One region of the Enterobacter sichuanensis genome, then DNA from elsewhere that is predicted to be linked to it. Evidence: predicted binding sites of a transcription regulator. Region 1 holds the regulator's gene; each other region holds the start of a gene.

The links. Region 1 encodes PurR, which represses purine synthesis genes. Its sites were predicted from a motif close to CANGCAAACGTTTGCNTG; they were not measured.
Region 2: a site for PurR is predicted at 2,883-2,900, ahead of purM (phosphoribosylformylglycinamidine cyclo-ligase). Genes of this name have one in related genera too.
Region 3: a site for PurR is predicted at 2,340-2,357, ahead of purH (bifunctional phosphoribosylaminoimidazolecarboxamide formyltransferase/IMP cyclohydrolase). Genes of this name have one in related genera too.
Region 4: a site for PurR is predicted at 2,163-2,180, ahead of purT (formate-dependent phosphoribosylglycinamide formyltransferase). Genes of this name have one in related genera too.

Annotation. Positions count from the first base shown of each region.
Region 1 covers NZ_CP027986.1:2,006,404-2,010,741, reverse strand. Annotated here, with positions in the region: gene C1N69_RS09645 (MFS transporter) at 1-405, opposite strand, end outside; gene cydH (cytochrome bd-I oxidase subunit CydH) at 569-658, opposite strand; gene purR (HTH-type transcriptional repressor PurR) at 956-1,981, shown strand; gene punR (DNA-binding transcriptional activator PunR) at 1,998-2,909, opposite strand; gene punC (purine nucleoside transporter PunC) at 3,025-4,224, shown strand.
Region 2 covers NZ_CP027986.1:3,411,027-3,415,364, reverse strand. Annotated here, with positions in the region: gene ppk1 (polyphosphate kinase 1) at 1-963, opposite strand, end outside; gene purN (phosphoribosylglycinamide formyltransferase) at 1,147-1,788, opposite strand; gene purM (phosphoribosylformylglycinamidine cyclo-ligase) at 1,785-2,822, opposite strand; gene bglK (beta-glucoside kinase BglK) at 3,069-3,962, shown strand; gene C1N69_RS16415 (6-phospho-beta-glucosidase) at 3,973-4,338, shown strand, end outside.
Region 3 covers NZ_CP027986.1:242,990-247,327, reverse strand. Annotated here, with positions in the region: rRNA gene C1N69_RS01170 (23S ribosomal RNA) at 1-166, opposite strand, end outside; rRNA gene C1N69_RS01165 (16S ribosomal RNA) at 365-1,904, opposite strand; gene purH (bifunctional phosphoribosylaminoimidazolecarboxamide formyltransferase/IMP cyclohydrolase) at 2,465-4,054, shown strand; gene purD (phosphoribosylamine--glycine ligase) at 4,070-4,338, shown strand, end outside.
Region 4 covers NZ_CP027986.1:2,818,459-2,822,796, reverse strand. Annotated here, with positions in the region: gene edd (phosphogluconate dehydratase) at 1-228, shown strand, start outside; gene C1N69_RS13625 (bifunctional 4-hydroxy-2-oxoglutarate aldolase/2-dehydro-3-deoxy-phosphogluconate aldolase) at 268-909, shown strand; gene purT (formate-dependent phosphoribosylglycinamide formyltransferase) at 951-2,129, opposite strand; gene C1N69_RS13615 (tellurite resistance TerB family protein) at 2,301-2,951, shown strand; gene ptrB (oligopeptidase B) at 3,036-4,338, shown strand, end outside.

The DNA.
Region 1 (4,338 bases):
AAACATGGTGGCTACGGCGCTCGCCTGCTTATGTTTTGGCACCACGCTTGCCGCTACAACTGACCCTAGCCCAAAGAAGGCGCCGTGGTTAAGGCTGGTCAGAATGCGTGACAGCATCAGGGTGGTGTAGTCCGGCGAAATGGCGGAAAGCACGTTGCCCAGGGTAAAGATCGCCATCAGGAAAATCAGCGCATTGCGACGCGCGCGGTGTGAAAGCAGCAGCGTCATCAGCGGGGCGCCTACCATCACGCCGATGGCATAAGCGCTGATTAACATGCCTGCCGCAGGGATCGAGACGTCCACGCCGCGGGCGATAACAGGCAGTAACCCCATCGGGGAGAATTCAGTGGTGCCAATCCCAAAAGCGCCAATCGCCAGGGCCAGCAGGGGAAAATTGATTTTCATGCGTCAACTCCGGATGCCGTGTCATGTGGTGACACAGAACAAAGAAGCGCAAAGCATGACATCAATCACAAAAAATGAGAAGTTAACAAAATGGCAAAAGATTTTTGCCGTAGATGTAACAATCTGGAACAGCCGCAGGGAGCGTGCGCTCCCTGCGCGTAAATCAGTGCAGCGCCGCCGTCAGGCCTGCGGCAACAATCAGCGCCAGCACAATAAGGGTGGTGAACAGCGAAAACTTCAGATCGGCACTCATCAATTTTTCTCCTTTTAATCCCCCCACGAAAAGTGAGCCTGCTCATTTTTGCACAGTTTACGTCAAAAATCTTCCTGGATTTAAACTGATAACCACTTTACCTCTTCCCCTTTTCATCAAGATAGGACAAAATTCCACGCTAAATTTATTAGCGTACCGGCCATTGACCCCCTCCTGACGTCCCGTGTCGTTTTCCCGGCGTGCCGCAATTCAAAATTGCGTGATAAGGGTGAGAGAAGGCAAACGTTTACCTTCAAGTTTTTCAGGAGCTTAGGATATGGTCTGGAGTGACATTTAATGGCAACAATTAAAGACGTAGCAAAACGCGCAAACGTTTCCACTACAACCGTATCACATGTAATTAACAAAACCCGCTTTGTGGCGGAAGAGACGCGCAACGCCGTCTGGGCGGCAATCAAAGAGCTGCACTACTCACCAAGTGCGGTTGCGCGTAGCCTCAAGGTGAATCACACCAAGTCCATTGGCTTGCTGGCCACCAGCAGTGAAGCGGCCTATTTTGCCGAGATCATCGAGGCAGTAGAGAAAAACTGCTTCCAGAAAGGCTATACCCTGATTCTGGGCAACGCGTGGAATAGCATTGAAAAACAGCGCGCCTACCTGTCGATGATGGCGCAAAAGCGCGTGGATGGCCTGCTGGTAATGTGTTCCGAATACCCGGAATCCGTGCTGTCGATGCTGGAAGAGTATCGCCATATTCCCATGGTGGTGATGGACTGGGGTGAAGCGCGAGCGGATTTCACCGATTCCGTCATCGATAACGCCTTTGAAGGCGGCTATATGGCCGGTCGTTACCTGATCGAGCGCGGCCACCGTGAGATTGGCGTGATCCCGGGCCCTCTGGAGCGCAATACCGGCGCGGGTCGTCTGGCCGGTTTTATGAAAGCGATGGAAGAAGCGCTGATCACCGTACCGGAAAACTGGATCGTACAGGGAGACTTTGAGCCGGAATCAGGCTACCGCGCGATGCAGCAGATTGTCTCCCAGCAGCACCGCCCAACCGCTGTTTTCTGCGGGGGTGACATCATGGCGATGGGCGCGCTTTGCGCGGCCGATGAACTGGGTCTGCGCGTACCGCAGGATATTTCGGTGATCGGGTATGACAACGTGCGTAACGCGCGCTTCTTTACCCCCGCGCTGACCACCATTCACCAGCCGAAAGATTCACTGGGTGAAACGGCTTTCAATATGCTGTTGGACAGGATCGTCAACAAGCGCGAAGAGTCGCAGTCCATTGAAGTTCATCCGCGTCTTATCGAACGCCGTTCCGTTGCGGATGGTCCGTTCCGCGACTATCGTCGTTAATTTTGTACGGGGCCAGCTATGCTGGCTCCCGTAACCATTCCCGGTTTAGCGTTTCGCTGTCTCCCAGATAATCCAGCAGCCAGGCCATGGCGGGCGAGACGTCATTTTGTTGCCAGGTGAGGCAGCAGGCCGCATCCGGGAAGGGATTCTCCAGCGTCAGTTCTACCCATTCTCCGGTATCGATTCTGGGGCGCGCAAAATGAGCGGGCACCATCGCGACGCACAGCCCGGCACTGAGGCACGTTGCTGACGATTCCCAGTCAGGCGCCACCACGCGCCGCTGGTTATCCAGCAGCCAGGTGATGCGCTTGGGTAATGAACGGGAGGTATCCTCCAGCACCAGCGATGGCCAGTTGCGCAGCGTATCGTCGCTCAGCCGTCCTTCCAGCGCCGCCAGGGGGTGATCGCTGGCCACCACGCATTTCCAGCTCAGCATCCCCATATCACGGAAGGCGTAACGCCCCCCGACCGGGATCGCCTGTGTGGCCCCTATCGCCATCTCCACCCTTCCGTCCGCCAGGGCATCCCAGACGCCGTTGAATACCTCTTGTGAGACCCGCAGTTCGACATCGGAAAAATGTCGATAGAAATCCACGATCATCTGCCGGGTGCGCTCCGGCTTAACGATATTGTCCACCGCAATGGAAAGATGACCCCGCCAGCCGTTTGCGATCTGCTGGCACTGTTCGCGGGTGATCTGCATTTTTTTGATAACAGAACGCCCTTCCTTCAAAAACCACGCCCCTGCGGGCGTTAATTCCACATCGCGATGGCGCCGTTCAAACAGTGGAACCGCCAGCCATTCCTCAAGCTGACGCACCGTGTAGCTGATAGCAGACGGGACGCGGTGCAGCTCCTGCGCCGCACCGCTAAAGCTGCCGTTACGCGCGACAGCATCGACCACTTCAAGAGAATAATCTGACCACATTTTCTGCCTGCAAAAAATTTGAATGCACCCGCCAAATATTAGCGTTTCACAAGCGGCTTTGCACTACATACACTCAGCGCCAACGTACACCTGCCTCCTTCAGGAGAAGAAAATAATGCAACCCAGGAAAGGTTTTTTAGTCTGGCTTGGCGGCTTAAGCGTGCTGGGCTTTTTGGCCACCGATATGTACCTGCCGGCTTTTGCCGCGATGCAGGAAGATTTGCAAACCCCTGCCGCGGCCATCAGCGCCAGCCTGAGTTTGTTCCTCGCCGGTTTTGCTTTCGCACAGCTGCTCTGGGGACCGCTCTCGGATCGCTTTGGTCGTAAACCGGTATTACTGCTGGGCCTGGCGATTTTTGCCGTGGGCTGTCTGGGGATGCTCTGGGTCCGCGATGCCACCTGGCTGCTGGTGCTGCGCTTTATTCAGGCTGTGGGGGTCTGTGCCGCGGCCGTGACCTGGCAGGCGCTGGTCACCGACTACTATCCGGCTAACCGCACAAACCGTATTTTCGCCACCATTATGCCGCTGGTGGGGCTCTCACCTGCCCTCGCGCCGCTGCTGGGCAGCTGGATCCTTGCGCACTTTGACTGGCAGGCCATTTTTGCCACGCTGTTTGCCATCACGCTGGTACTGATGTTGCCGGCGTTCGCCCTCAAGCCTGCGCACAAAAAAGACGTACATGTTGACGCAAAGCCGATCACCTTCACCACCCTGCTGAGCGCCAAAGCGTATCGCGGTAATGTCCTGATCTATGCCGCCTGCTCGGCCAGCTTCTTCGCGTGGCTCACCGGGTCGCCGTTTATTCTGCATGATATGGGCTACAGCCCGGCGGCTATCGGGCTGAGCTATGTTCCGCAAACCATCGCGTTCCTGGTGGGCGGGTACGGCTGCCGCGCAGCGCTGCAGAAATGGGAAGGTCAGCAGATGCTGCCATGGCTGCTGGTGCTGTATGCGTTGAGCGTTATTGGCACCTGGGCCGTTGGGTTTATTCCGGGTGCGGGCCTGGCAGAGATTTTGATGCCTTTCTGTGTCATGGCCGTCGCGAACGGGGCGATCTACCCGATTGTGGTGGCGCAGGCGCTCCGTCCCTTCCCACAAGCGACCGGTCGCGCCGCCGCGCTGCAGAACACCCTGCAGCTGGGGCTGTGCTTCCTGGCAAGCCTGGTGGTCTCTGCGCTGATTGCCACGCCGCTGCTGACGACCACCAGCGTGATGCTGGTAACCGTTGCGCTGGCGGTGATGGGCTATCGCATGCAGGCCTCCGCCCAGCGTGAGCAGGATAACGGCGCTGGAGTGGAAACCTCACATGCCTGATTGCGCCGGATATCATGTTAATTTTCAGTAATTAGGTTGCTAACAATTTTCTGTTGAATCACCAAATTTTGAGGCCTATACTAAATTTGGTTCGATAAATACGATAATTATTAT
Region 2 (4,338 bases), 1.4 Mb from region 1:
ATGGCGCAGGCGCGGCAGCGGTTTGTTTACCAGATTGGCCTTGCCCACGTTCGGGAAGCCAATAAAGTCTTTAAAGTTGTGGTAACGGCCACCCGGGACGATGGAGTCATAGCGCGAAATGGTCAGTTTCTCGCGCAGCATTTCCACCATCGCGTCCGGCATATCGCGCTGATAAACAAAGCGCACCGGCTCCGCCGTCAGGCGCTGCTTGAGGCTGGAGGACATCAGCTCCATCAGGCTGGCTTCCATCTCGTGCACCAGGTCATATTCGGCGTCACGGGTCATCTTCATCGAATAGGCGTTTAACGCGTCGTAATCGAAGAAGCCTTTGAAGATGTCATCCAGACAGTAGCGCAGGATGTTATCCAGCAGGATCATCGGCTTGCGTCTGCGTGGGGTTTCCGGCGGCAGGTTCACAAAGCGCGGCACCTTATCGGACGGGATCTCCAGCAGCGCGTATCGGATGGATTCACCGCGAATAATTTCCACCGCCAGGTAGGTGTAGTCATCTTTCAGGAACTGCACCAGATCGGTTTCGCGGTTGATCAGTATCGGGGTGATGTGCTGGCGCAGATACTGCTTGAAGTAGTGGCGCAGCCAGTTTTGTTGGTTAACGGAAAGCTGACGTTCGTTAATCAGGAAGATTTGATTGCGTGCCATCTCCAGCAGCAGTTCGTTATACAGGCCGTCAAATTCCTGATCGGCTTTCAACACGCGGGACTGGATTTTGCCCAACAGATGGCGCGAGTGAGAGTTTAAGCCCTGTTCTTCGCTGATGATGATGCGTCTTTTCAGCTCGGCAAAGCGAACCTTGTAGAACTCATCCAGGTTGTTGGAATAAATGCCCAAAAAACGCATGCGCTCGATCAGCGGGTTACTTTTGTCAGCCGCTTCCTGGAGGACACGTTCGTTAAATGCTAACCAGCTTAGCTCTTTCTCGATATATAACTTTTCCTGACCCATTACAGCTCACACTCCAGTTCAATCACAGGACGTGGTAAATCCGTCTCGTCCTTATTATGGCGAGCATTTCCACGATATGTCCAACAGTGCCAGAAAAGTATGACAGTTATTTTTTTTGTTGAGGATTTTAGAGGGTTGGAGAAGGGGATATCGGGTAAGCGCAGCGCCACCCGATATAACAAACTACTCTTCGGCCGCATAGCCCTGCGGAGGTAACTTCACGCCATCCAGCCATGCCGCGCCGTCGCGCATTTCGAGACGCCCGTCGACAAACCAGCTCACCACCAGCGGGTAAATGGCATGCTCCTGGGTCTGTACCCGTTCGGTCACGTCGTCTTCGTTGTCGCCGTCAAAGACCGGGACTTTGGCCTGCAGGATCACCGGGCCGCCGTCCAGTTCGTCGGTCACGAAATGGACCGAGGTACCGTGCTCTTCATCGCCGTTTTCCAGAACCTGGCGATGGGTGTGCAGGCCGGGATATTTCGGCAGAAGCGAAGGGTGAATATTCAGCAGGCGTCCGGCGTAATGTGCAACAAAAGCCGGGCTCAGAATACGCATGTATCCTGCCAGCACCACGACGTCAGGAGCGTAGGCATCAATCTCCTGCACCAGCTCGCGGTCAAACGCTTCACGACCAGCAAACTGGCTGGCTTCCAGCGCGTGCGCGGGAATGTTTGCTTCCCGGGCGCGCTCAAGGCCGAATGCATCGGCCTTGTTGCTGAAGACTGCCCGAATGGTGCCGTTGATTTTCTTCTGTTTGCAGGCGTCAATTATCGCCTGCAAATTGCTTCCGTTGCCGGAAATGAGCACCACGATGTTTTTCATTCAATAACCACACGCTGTTCGGAATCGGAAGCTTTAATCGTACCGATTTTCCACGCGTTTTCACCTTTCTCTGTCAGCAGCTTAACCGCTTTATCCGCTTCACTGGCTGGCAGGGCGATCACCATACCGACGCCGCAGTTAAAGGTGCGATACATTTCGTGAGAGCTCACGTTACCTGCGGTCTGCAGCCAGTTAAAGACGGCCGGCCACTGCCATGAGGATTCGTCGATCACCGCCTGCGTGTTGTCCGGCAGTACGCGAGGAATGTTTTCCCAGAAGCCGCCGCCCGTCAGGTGGGCAATGGCGTGAACGTCAACGTTCTCGATAAGTTCCAGCACGTTTTTCACGTAGATGCGGGTCGGGGCCAGCAGATGATCGGCCAGCGGTTTACCTTCAAGCTCGGTGGTCTGTGGGTCGCAACCGCTCACCTCAAGAATTTTGCGCACCAGGGAGTAGCCGTTAGAGTGCGGGCCGCTGGAGGCCAGCGCGATCAGCACATCGCCATCGGCTACTTTGCTGCCGTCGATAATTTCTGATTTTTCTACCACGCCGACGCAGAAGCCTGCGACGTCATAATCTTCGCCGTGATACATGCCCGGCATTTCAGCGGTCTCACCGCCGACCAGCGCACACCCAGACTGCAGACACCCTTCGGCGATACCGTTAATGACGCTGGCTGCGGTATCAACGTCCAGTTTGCCGGTCGCGTAATAATCGAGGAAGAACAGCGGCTCAGCACCCTGAACCACCAGGTCGTTTACACACATCGCGACCAGATCGATACCGATTGTGTCGTGACGTTTTAAATCCATCGCCAGGCGCAGTTTTGTGCCTACACCGTCAGTACCCGAGACCAGAACAGGTTCACGATATTTTTGCGGCAGCGCGCACAGTGCGCCGAATCCACCCAGACCCCCCATCACTTCCGGGCGGCGGGTTTTTTTCACCACACCTTTGATTCGGTCAACCAGCGCATTACCTGCGTCAATATCAACACCGGCATCTTTGTAGCTGAGAGAAGTTTTGTTGGTCACGGCTCAAGTCCCCACGCGATTGCATAGCTAGTAAGAAAAATCGGCGCAATTCTAACAGTCCAGGCAAACGTTTGCGAGCCTATTCTCGGCGAGAGGATTTTTTTTTCTGTTCCCCCTCTGGCGGCGCGCAAACTTGACTCCGTTCACGAAAATGAAACCGGTTTCGGCGATCTGCTTGCCAGCGGTTTGCGGATTGAACATCATGAACTGAAACCGGTTTCAGTTTCATTCAGGAGGGATGAAGTCATGGGCATTGCCGCATTCGATATTGGTGGCACCGCATTAAAAATGGGCATCGCGACAGCGCAGGGAGAGCTTCTGCAAACGGATAAGGCCGCCATTAAGAACAGCGACGGCGAGGCCATCCTTTCGCACATGCTGAGCTGGGTGACGGCGCATCGCGGACTTGACGGGATCGCCATCAGCGCGCCGGGGTATGTTAACCCGCATACCGGGTTTATCGAGATGGGAGGGGCAATCCGCCGCTTTGACCAGTTCGCGTTGCAGGCCTGGCTTGAGGCGCAGACGGGTTTACCGGTGACCGTAGAGAATGACGCCAACTGCGTGCTGCTGGCGGAACGCTGGCAGGGGAAGGCGACGGGGATCGACAATTTCCTGGTGCTGACCATCGGTACCGGGATTGGCGGGGCCATTTTCTGCAACGGCAGGCTGGTTCACGGGGCGCGTTTTCGCGCCGGGGAGTTCGGCTACATGCTTACGGAAAGGGCGGACTCAAGGCGCATTGCCCGCCACTCCATGAATGAAAACTGCACGTTACGCACGCTTCGCAAGCGCTACGCCGACTTTCACGGGCTGGCGCTTGATGAGGTGACCGGCGAAGCCATCTTTGATGGTTATGACGCAGGCGACGTGGTATGCCGCCGCCTGGTGGATGATTTTCTTAACGGCATTGCGACAGGGCTCTACAACCTGGCGAATGTGTTCGATCCGCAGACCATTTTCATTGGCGGCGGTATCGCGGAACGACCCGGTTTTATGGGCCTGCTTCGCACCCATCTCACGTGGTTTGGCATCGCGGATATCGCCGATGTTGTCAGCCACGGCAACCGCGCCGGGTTAATTGGCGCGGTTTACCATTTCAGACAGCAGTATCCGTCAGCAATCCGCAACATCGAATGAGGGAAAGAGTATGTCAGGATTTAAAGCAGGTTTTCTGTGGGGCGGCGCGGTGGCCGCGCACCAGCTGGAAGGCGGCTGGCAAGAGGGCGGTAAAGGGGTGAGCGTCGCCGACGTCATGACCGCCGGCGCCCACGGCGTACCGCGTGAAATCACCAACGGCGTGCTGCCAGGGAAAAACTACCCGAACCACGAAGCCATCGATTTTTACCATCGTTATAAGGAAGACATCAAACTCTTTGCCGAGATGGGGTTCAAATGCTTCCGTACCTCTATCGCCTGGACGCGTATCTTCCCGAAAGGGGACGAGCGGGAGCCTAACGAGGCGGGCCTGAAGTTCTATGACGATCTGTTCGATGAGTGTCTGAAATACGGCATT
Region 3 (4,338 bases), 1.8 Mb from region 1:
TATGTATTCAGTTAACGATAGTGTGTCGGAACACACTGGGTTTCCCCATTCGGACATCGCCGGGTCAAAGGTTCATATCACCTCGCCGGCGCTTTTCGCAGATTAGCACGTCCTTCATCGCCTCTGACTGCCAGGGCATCCACCGTGTACGCTTAGTCGCTTAACCTCACAACCCGAAGATGTTTCACTTCTGATTGCGAAAATTTGAGAGACTCGAACACACATTAACTGTGTGTCGTTTCAATTTTCAGCTTGATCCAGATTTTTAAAGAGCAAAACTTCTTAATGCACTCAAAAGTACATTCAGAAGTTCATCATTCATCAGACAATCTGTGTGAGCACTACAAAGGCAGGTTCTTTAAGGTAAGGAGGTGATCCAACCGCAGGTTCCCCTACGGTTACCTTGTTACGACTTCACCCCAGTCATGAATCACAAAGTGGTAAGCGCCCTCCCGAAGGTTAAGCTACCTACTTCTTTTGCAACCCACTCCCATGGTGTGACGGGCGGTGTGTACAAGGCCCGGGAACGTATTCACCGTAGCATTCTGATCTACGATTACTAGCGATTCCGACTTCATGGAGTCGAGTTGCAGACTCCAATCCGGACTACGACGCACTTTATGAGGTCCGCTTGCTCTCGCGAGGTCGCTTCTCTTTGTATACGCCATTGTAGCACGTGTGTAGCCCTACTCGTAAGGGCCATGATGACTTGACGTCATCCCCACCTTCCTCCAGTTTATCACTGGCAGTCTCCTTTGAGTTCCCGGCCGGACCGCTGGCAACAAAGGATAAGGGTTGCGCTCGTTGCGGGACTTAACCCAACATTTCACAACACGAGCTGACGACAGCCATGCAGCACCTGTCTCAGAGTTCCCGAAGGCACCAAAGCATCTCTGCTAAGTTCTCTGGATGTCAAGAGTAGGTAAGGTTCTTCGCGTTGCATCGAATTAAACCACATGCTCCACCGCTTGTGCGGGCCCCCGTCAATTCATTTGAGTTTTAACCTTGCGGCCGTACTCCCCAGGCGGTCGACTTAACGCGTTAGCTCCGGAAGCCACGCCTCAAGGGCACAACCTCCAAGTCGACATCGTTTACGGCGTGGACTACCAGGGTATCTAATCCTGTTTGCTCCCCACGCTTTCGCACCTGAGCGTCAGTCTTTGTCCAGGGGGCCGCCTTCGCCACCGGTATTCCTCCAGATCTCTACGCATTTCACCGCTACACCTGGAATTCTACCCCCCTCTACAAGACTCTAGCCTGCCAGTTTCGAATGCAGTTCCCAGGTTGAGCCCGGGGATTTCACATCCGACTTGACAGACCGCCTGCGTGCGCTTTACGCCCAGTAATTCCGATTAACGCTTGCACCCTCCGTATTACCGCGGCTGCTGGCACGGAGTTAGCCGGTGCTTCTTCTGCGGGTAACGTCAATCGCTGTGGTTATTAACCACAACGCCTTCCTCCCCGCTGAAAGTACTTTACAACCCGAAGGCCTTCTTCATACACGCGGCATGGCTGCATCAGGCTTGCGCCCATTGTGCAATATTCCCCACTGCTGCCTCCCGTAGGAGTCTGGACCGTGTCTCAGTTCCAGTGTGGCTGGTCATCCTCTCAGACCAGCTAGGGATCGTCGCCTAGGTGAGCCGTTACCCCACCTACTAGCTAATCCCATCTGGGCACATCTGATGGCAAGAGGCCCGAAGGTCCCCCTCTTTGGTCTTGCGACGTTATGCGGTATTAGCTACCGTTTCCAGTAGTTATCCCCCTCCATCAGGCAGTTTCCCAGACATTACTCACCCGTCCGCCACTCGTCACCCGAGAGCAAGCTCTCTGTGCTACCGTTCGACTTGCATGTGTTAGGCCTGCCGCCAGCGTTCAATCTGAGCCATGATCAAACTCTTCAATTTAAGTTTGATGCTCGTGAATTAAACTTCGTAATGAATTACGTGTTCACTCAGAGACTTGGTATTCATTTATTGTCCGAAGACATTAAGAATCCATGTCACTTTGAGTGCCCACACAGATTGTCTGATAAATTGTTAAAGAGCAGTTGCAACGCGGCTTTCAGCTCACCGTTGCGAGGTGGCGTATATTACGCTTTCCTCTTTCAGAGTCAACCCGTTATTTCAGGATTTTTTCTCTTCAACCGACCGGGCTGTTTGTGAAGTGATTCACATCCGCCGTGTCGATGGAGGCGCATTATAGGGAGTTCTCCGCAGGCCGCAACCGCTAAATGACAGAAAGATGACTGACTGCTGCATTCCACAGCAAAACCCCGCCTTATACCTTTTTACACACAGACTTATCCACAATGATACGAAAAAGTGAAAATGTGCGAGCGTTGCGCAAACGTTTTCGTTAAAATGCTCGCGCTTCACAAGGATGCCTCGTCAGGTGTGTTAGATGAGTTTTTCACAGGAAAATTCATCTAACGCTCTCTGTAATCGTGAAATCCAGGGGATTTACCATGCAACAACGTCGTCCAGTCCGCCGCGCTCTGCTCAGTGTTTCTGATAAAGCCGGTATCGTCGAATTCGCTCAGGCACTTTCTGCACGCGGTGTGGAGCTGCTATCTACAGGCGGTACCGCTCGCCTGTTAGCAGATAAAGGTCTGCCGGTAACCGAAGTGTCCGATTACACCGGTTTCCCGGAAATGATGGATGGACGCGTCAAAACCCTGCACCCAAAAGTCCACGGCGGTATTCTTGGCCGTCGCGGTCAGGACGACGCCATTATGGAACAGCATGAGATCGCGCCAATCGACATGGTTGTCGTTAACCTCTATCCGTTCGCCCAGACCGTTGCCCGTGAAGGCTGCTCTCTGGAAGATGCCGTAGAAAATATTGATATCGGCGGCCCGACCATGGTGCGCTCCGCGGCCAAGAACCATAAAGATGTCGCCATCGTCGTAAAGAGCAGCGATTACGAAGCCATTATTAATGAGATGGACGCCAACGAAGGGTCACTGACCCTGGAAACGCGTTTCGACCTCGCCATCAAAGCCTTCGAACACACCGCTGCGTACGACAGCATGATTGCCAACTACTTCGGTAGCCTGGTACCGGCTTACCACGGTGAAAGTAAAGATCCTTCCGGTCGCTTCCCGCGCACCCTGAACCTGAACTTCATCAAGAAGCAGGATATGCGTTATGGTGAGAACAGCCACCAGCAGGCTGCCTTCTATATAGAAGAAGAGGTAAAAGAAGCCTCTGTTGCGACCGCCCGGCAGGTTCAGGGTAAGGCGCTCTCCTATAACAACATTGCCGACACCGACGCCGCGCTGGAATGCGTGAAAGAATTCAGCGAGCCTGCCTGCGTTATCGTCAAGCACGCAAACCCATGCGGCGTTGCCGTGAGCACCTCCATTCTGGATGCCTATGACCGCGCGTATAAAACCGACCCGACGTCTGCCTTCGGCGGCATTATCGCGTTTAACCGCGAACTGGATGCCGAAACCGCACAGGCCATTATCTCCCGTCAGTTTGTTGAAGTGATCATCGCGCCATCGGCGTCTGAAGAAGCGCTGAAGATCACTGCGGCGAAACAGAACGTGCGCGTCCTGGTTTGCGGCCAGTGGGCGGAACGCGTTCCGGGCCTGGACTTCAAACGCGTGAACGGCGGCCTGCTGGTTCAGGACCGCGATCTGGGTATGGTGACAGAAGCCGACCTGCGCGTGGTGACCAAGCGTCAGCCGACAGAGCAGGAGCTGCGTGACGCGCTGTTCTGCTGGAAAGTGGCGAAGTTCGTCAAATCCAACGCCATTGTTTACGCCAAAGAGAACATGACCATCGGGATAGGCGCAGGCCAGATGAGCCGCGTTTACTCGGCGAAAATCGCGGGTATTAAAGCAGGTGACGAAGGTCTGGAAGTCAAAGGCTCCGCCATGGCCTCTGATGCCTTCTTCCCGTTCCGTGACGGTATTGACGCGGCTGCCGCGGTAGGCATCACCTGCGTGATCCAGCCAGGTGGTTCTATCCGTGACGACGAAGTGATTGCCGCTGCCGACGAACACGGCATTGCGATGATCTTCACCGACATGCGTCACTTCCGCCATTAATTCCCGGAGCAGAAAATGAAAGTATTAGTGATTGGTAACGGCGGACGCGAGCATGCTCTGGCATGGAAAGCGGCCCAGTCTCCGCTGGTGAAAACGGTCTTCGTGGCGCCGGGCAACGCCGGTACCGCCCTGGAACCCGCGCTGCAGAACGTGGCTATCGGCGTGACCGACATTCCGGCGCTGTTGAGTTTCGCCCAAAGCGAGAAAATCGACCTGACCATCGTCGGCCCGGAAGCGCCGCTGGTGATTGGCGTGGTGGATGCGTTCCGCGCGGCAGGCCTGAA
Region 4 (4,338 bases), 810 kb from region 1:
GCTTATGACGGCGGGTTGCTGGCGAAAGTGCGTGACGGCGACATGATCCGCGTAAACGGACAGACAGGCGAGTTAACCCTGCTGGTCGATGACGCAGAGCTGGCGGCACGTAACCCCCATATTCCTGACCTGAGCGCCTCGCGCGTGGGGACAGGGCGCGAAATGTTTGGTGCGCTGCGTGAGAAACTCTCCGGTGCTGAGCAGGGCGCAACCTGTATTACGTTTTAAGACGACTTGATTTTAACGATCTGGCGAGAGAAGACTCTGATGAAAAACTGGAAAACAAGTGCAGAAGCAATCCTGACCACTGGCCCTGTCGTGCCGGTTATCGTGGTAAACAAGCTGGAGCACGCTGTACCGATGGCGAAAGCGCTGGTTGCGGGCGGCGTTCGCGTTCTGGAAGTGACCCTGCGCACCGCCTGCGCGATGGATGCCATTCGCGCTATCGCTAAAGAAGTACCGGACGCTATCATTGGTGCGGGTACCGTGACGAACGCAAAACAGCTGGCTGAAGTGACCGAAGCGGGTGCACAGTTCGCCATCAGCCCGGGTCTGACCGAGTCGCTGCTGAAAGCCGCCACCGAAGGCACGATTCCACTGATCCCGGGTATCAGCACCGTATCTGAACTGATGCTGGGCATGGACTACGGTCTGAAAGAGTTCAAATTCTTCCCGGCAGAAGCCAACGGCGGCACCAAAGCGCTGCAGGCCATTGCGGGTCCATTCTCCCAGGTGCGTTTCTGCCCGACGGGCGGTATCTCTCCGGCCAACTACCGTGACTACCTGGCGCTGAAAAGCGTGCTGTGCATCGGTGGCTCATGGCTGGTGCCGGCGGATGCGCTGGAAGCAGGCGACTGGGACCGCATTACCCGACTGGCTCGTGAAGCGGTTGAAGGCGCGAAGCAGTAAGTTATTCGCCGTATGAAAAACGGGCCCCGGGGCCCGTTTTTTTATCCTGCTACCTTAACGCCTGCGGCGGCCGCTTTCGCTCTCGTCACGGCGTCGTCCACGTTCTCCCCGGTGGCTAATACCACCCCAAGACGACGGGAGCCGTCGATCTCCGGCTTGCCGAACAAACGCACCTGCAGACCTGCGCCCACCGCCGCGTCGACGTTATCAAAGGTGACGTTCTGGCTGGTTAATTGCGGCAGGATCACCGCCGAGGCGGCCGGACCGTACTGACGGATACCGCCGACGGGCAGGCCGAGGAAGGCGCGCACGTGCAGGGCGAATTCGGAGAGGTCCTGCGAGATGAGCGTGACCATGCCGGTGTCATGCGGGCGAGGGGAGACTTCGCTGAAAATCACTTCGTCACCGCAAACAAACAGCTCCACGCCGAACAGGCCATAGCCGCCCAGCGCCAGGACGGTCTTGCGGGCGATCGCCTGCGCGCGTTCCAGCGCCAGGGGGCTCATCTGCTGCGGCTGCCAGGATTCGCGGTAATCGCCATCTTCCTGACGGTGGCCAATCGGGTCACAGAAGTGAACGCCGTCCACGGCGCTGACGGTCAGCAGGGTGATCTCGAAATCAAACTTCACCACACCTTCAACGATCACACGACCGGCTCCGGCGCGACCACCCTGTTGGGCATAATCCCACGCCTTGTCCAGTGTGCTGCTGTCGCGGATAAAGCTCTGCCCTTTACCGGAGGAGCTCATGACCGGCTTAATGATGCACGGGTAGCCGATCTCCTCGACGGCCCGCAGGAATGCGGCTTTATCGCCAGCAAAACGGTAGCCCGACGTAGGCAACCCGAGCTCCTCCGCCGCCAGGCGACGGATCCCTTCGCGGTTCATGGTCAGCTTTGCGGCTTTTGCACAGGGCACCACGCGCTGGCCTTCCTGCTCAAGGGCGATCAGCGTATCGGTAGCGATGGCTTCAATTTCCGGCACCACAAAATCCGGTTTTTCACGCGTAATCAGTTCGCGAAGGGCATCGCCATCCAGCATGTTAATCACATAAGAACGATGGGCGACGTGCATGGCGGGTGCATCAGCGTAGCGGTCAACGGCAATGACTTCCACGCCTAAACGTTGACACTCAATGGCGACTTCTTTTCCCAGCTCGCCCGATCCCAACAGCATCACTCGCGTCGCCGATGGCCGCAGCGCGGTTCCTAAACGAATCATAACAATCCCCCTGAAAAAGTTGCGGGCAGTATAAACGAAAACGTTTGCGTCTGTCTCGCGCACGGCTCAGTGCGGCAGGAAGAAATTTGCGCTTCTTTAGTCCGGCCAGACATTTCCTGACGCCTGCTCGCTTACGCTGTGGAACATGTTCACCGTTAAGTGAGGGAAACCATGTCAGGCTGGCTGAATCAATTGCAATCACTGTTAGGGCAGAAAACGGCATCGTCCGGCGAGCAGGGGCTCAGTAACCTGCTGGTACCTGGCGCACTCGGCGGGCTGGCTGGCCTGCTGGTGGCGAATAAGTCCTCGCGCAAGCTGTTGGCAAAGTATGGCACCGGAGCGCTGCTGGCCGGTGGCGGAGCCATCGCGGGGACCGTTCTGTGGAATAAATACAAAGACAGGGTACGCACTGCGCACAGGGATGAACCGCAGTATGGTGAACACACCTCGCCGCTGGATCTGCGTACCGAACGGCTTATCCTTGCGCTGGTCTTTGCCGCGAAAAGCGACGGGCACATCGACGATAAAGAACGATCGGCGATTGAGCAGCAACTGCGTGAAGCCGGTGTCGAAGAGAAGGGCAGAGCGCTGGTAGCGCAGGCGATTGAACAGCCGCTTGACCCGCAGCGTCTTGCGCAGAGTGTGAAAAATGAGGAAGAGGCGCTTGAACTCTATTTCCTCAGCTGTGCCGCTATCGATATCGATCACTTTATGGAACGCAGCTACCTGAACGCGCTTGGCGACGCGCTGAAGATCCCTCAGGATGTGCGCGAAGGCATTGAACAGGATATCCGGGAGCAAAAACAGGCGTTACAGGGATAACGTCGCGGCGGGGTCACGGTTTCGCTTGCATCATGCGTGGGTTTTGCCAACCTTATAGGGTGTAAAACTAAAAAGAATGATGACATGCCACCGAAAGCCCGACGTATACCTTATGCAATCACCACGCATGGCGATACGCGCATAGACAACTATTACTGGCTACGGGACGATTCGCGTTCCCGGCCAGAGGTACTCGACTACCTGCACGAGGAAAACGACTATGGTCGCAAGGTCATGTCCAGCCAGCAGACGCTTCAGGACCAGCTGCTGAATGAAATGGTACAGCGTATTCCTCAGCGTGATATCTCCGCGCCCTGGACCAAAAACGGCTACCGCTATCGCCATATCTACGAGCCCGGCAACGAGTACCCCATCTACCAGCGTCAGTCGGTGCTGAGCGCCGAGTGGGACGAGTGGGATATTCTGCTGGACGCCAACCAGCGCGCGGCCCACAGCGAATTTTATACCCTTGGCGGCATGTCCATTTCACCGGATAACGCGGTGATGGCGCTGGCGGAGGATTATCTCTCCCGTCGCCAGTACGGCCTGCGTTTTCGCAATCTCGACACCGGCAACTGGTATCCGGAAATGCTGGAAAACGTCTCCCCGGATTTTGTCTGGGCAAATGACTCCGAAACGGTTTACTACGTCAAAAAACACGCCTCCACGCTGCTGCCTTACCAGGTTTGGCGACACACCGTGGGGACCGACTCTGCGGACGACGAGCTGGTCTATGAAGAGCAGGACGAAACCTTTTATGTCAGCCTGCATAAAACCTCCTCACGCCACTATGTCATTATCTTCCTGGCCAGCGCGACGACATCCGAAGTTCTGCTGCTGGATGCCGAACTGCCTGATGCCCAGCCGCTCTGCTTTCTGCCGCGCCGCAAGGACCACGAGTACAGCCTGGATCACTTCCAGCACAGTTTTTATGTGCGTTCGAATCGCGAGGGCAAAAACTTCGGTCTTTATAAAACCAAAGTGCGCGATGAGCGCAAGTGGGAAGTGCTGATCCCCGCGCGGGATCAGGTGATGCTGGAAGGCTTCACCCTGTTTACTGACTGGCTGGTGGTGGAAGAGCGCCAGCGGGGGCTGACCAGTATCCGGCAAATCAACCGTAAAACCCGGGAAGTGGTGGGGATTGCGTTTGATGACCCGGCCTATGTGACGTGGATTGGATTCAACCCGGAACCGGAATCCTCACGGCTGCGCTACGGCTACTCGTCCATGACCACACCGGACACCCTGTTTGAGCTGGATATGGACACCGGGCAGCGTCAGGTGATTAAACAGACCGAGGTTAAAGGGTTCGAATCTGAAAACTACCGAAGCGAACACGTGTGGGTCACCGTCCGGGATGGCGTGGAGGTTCCCGTCTCGCTCGTCT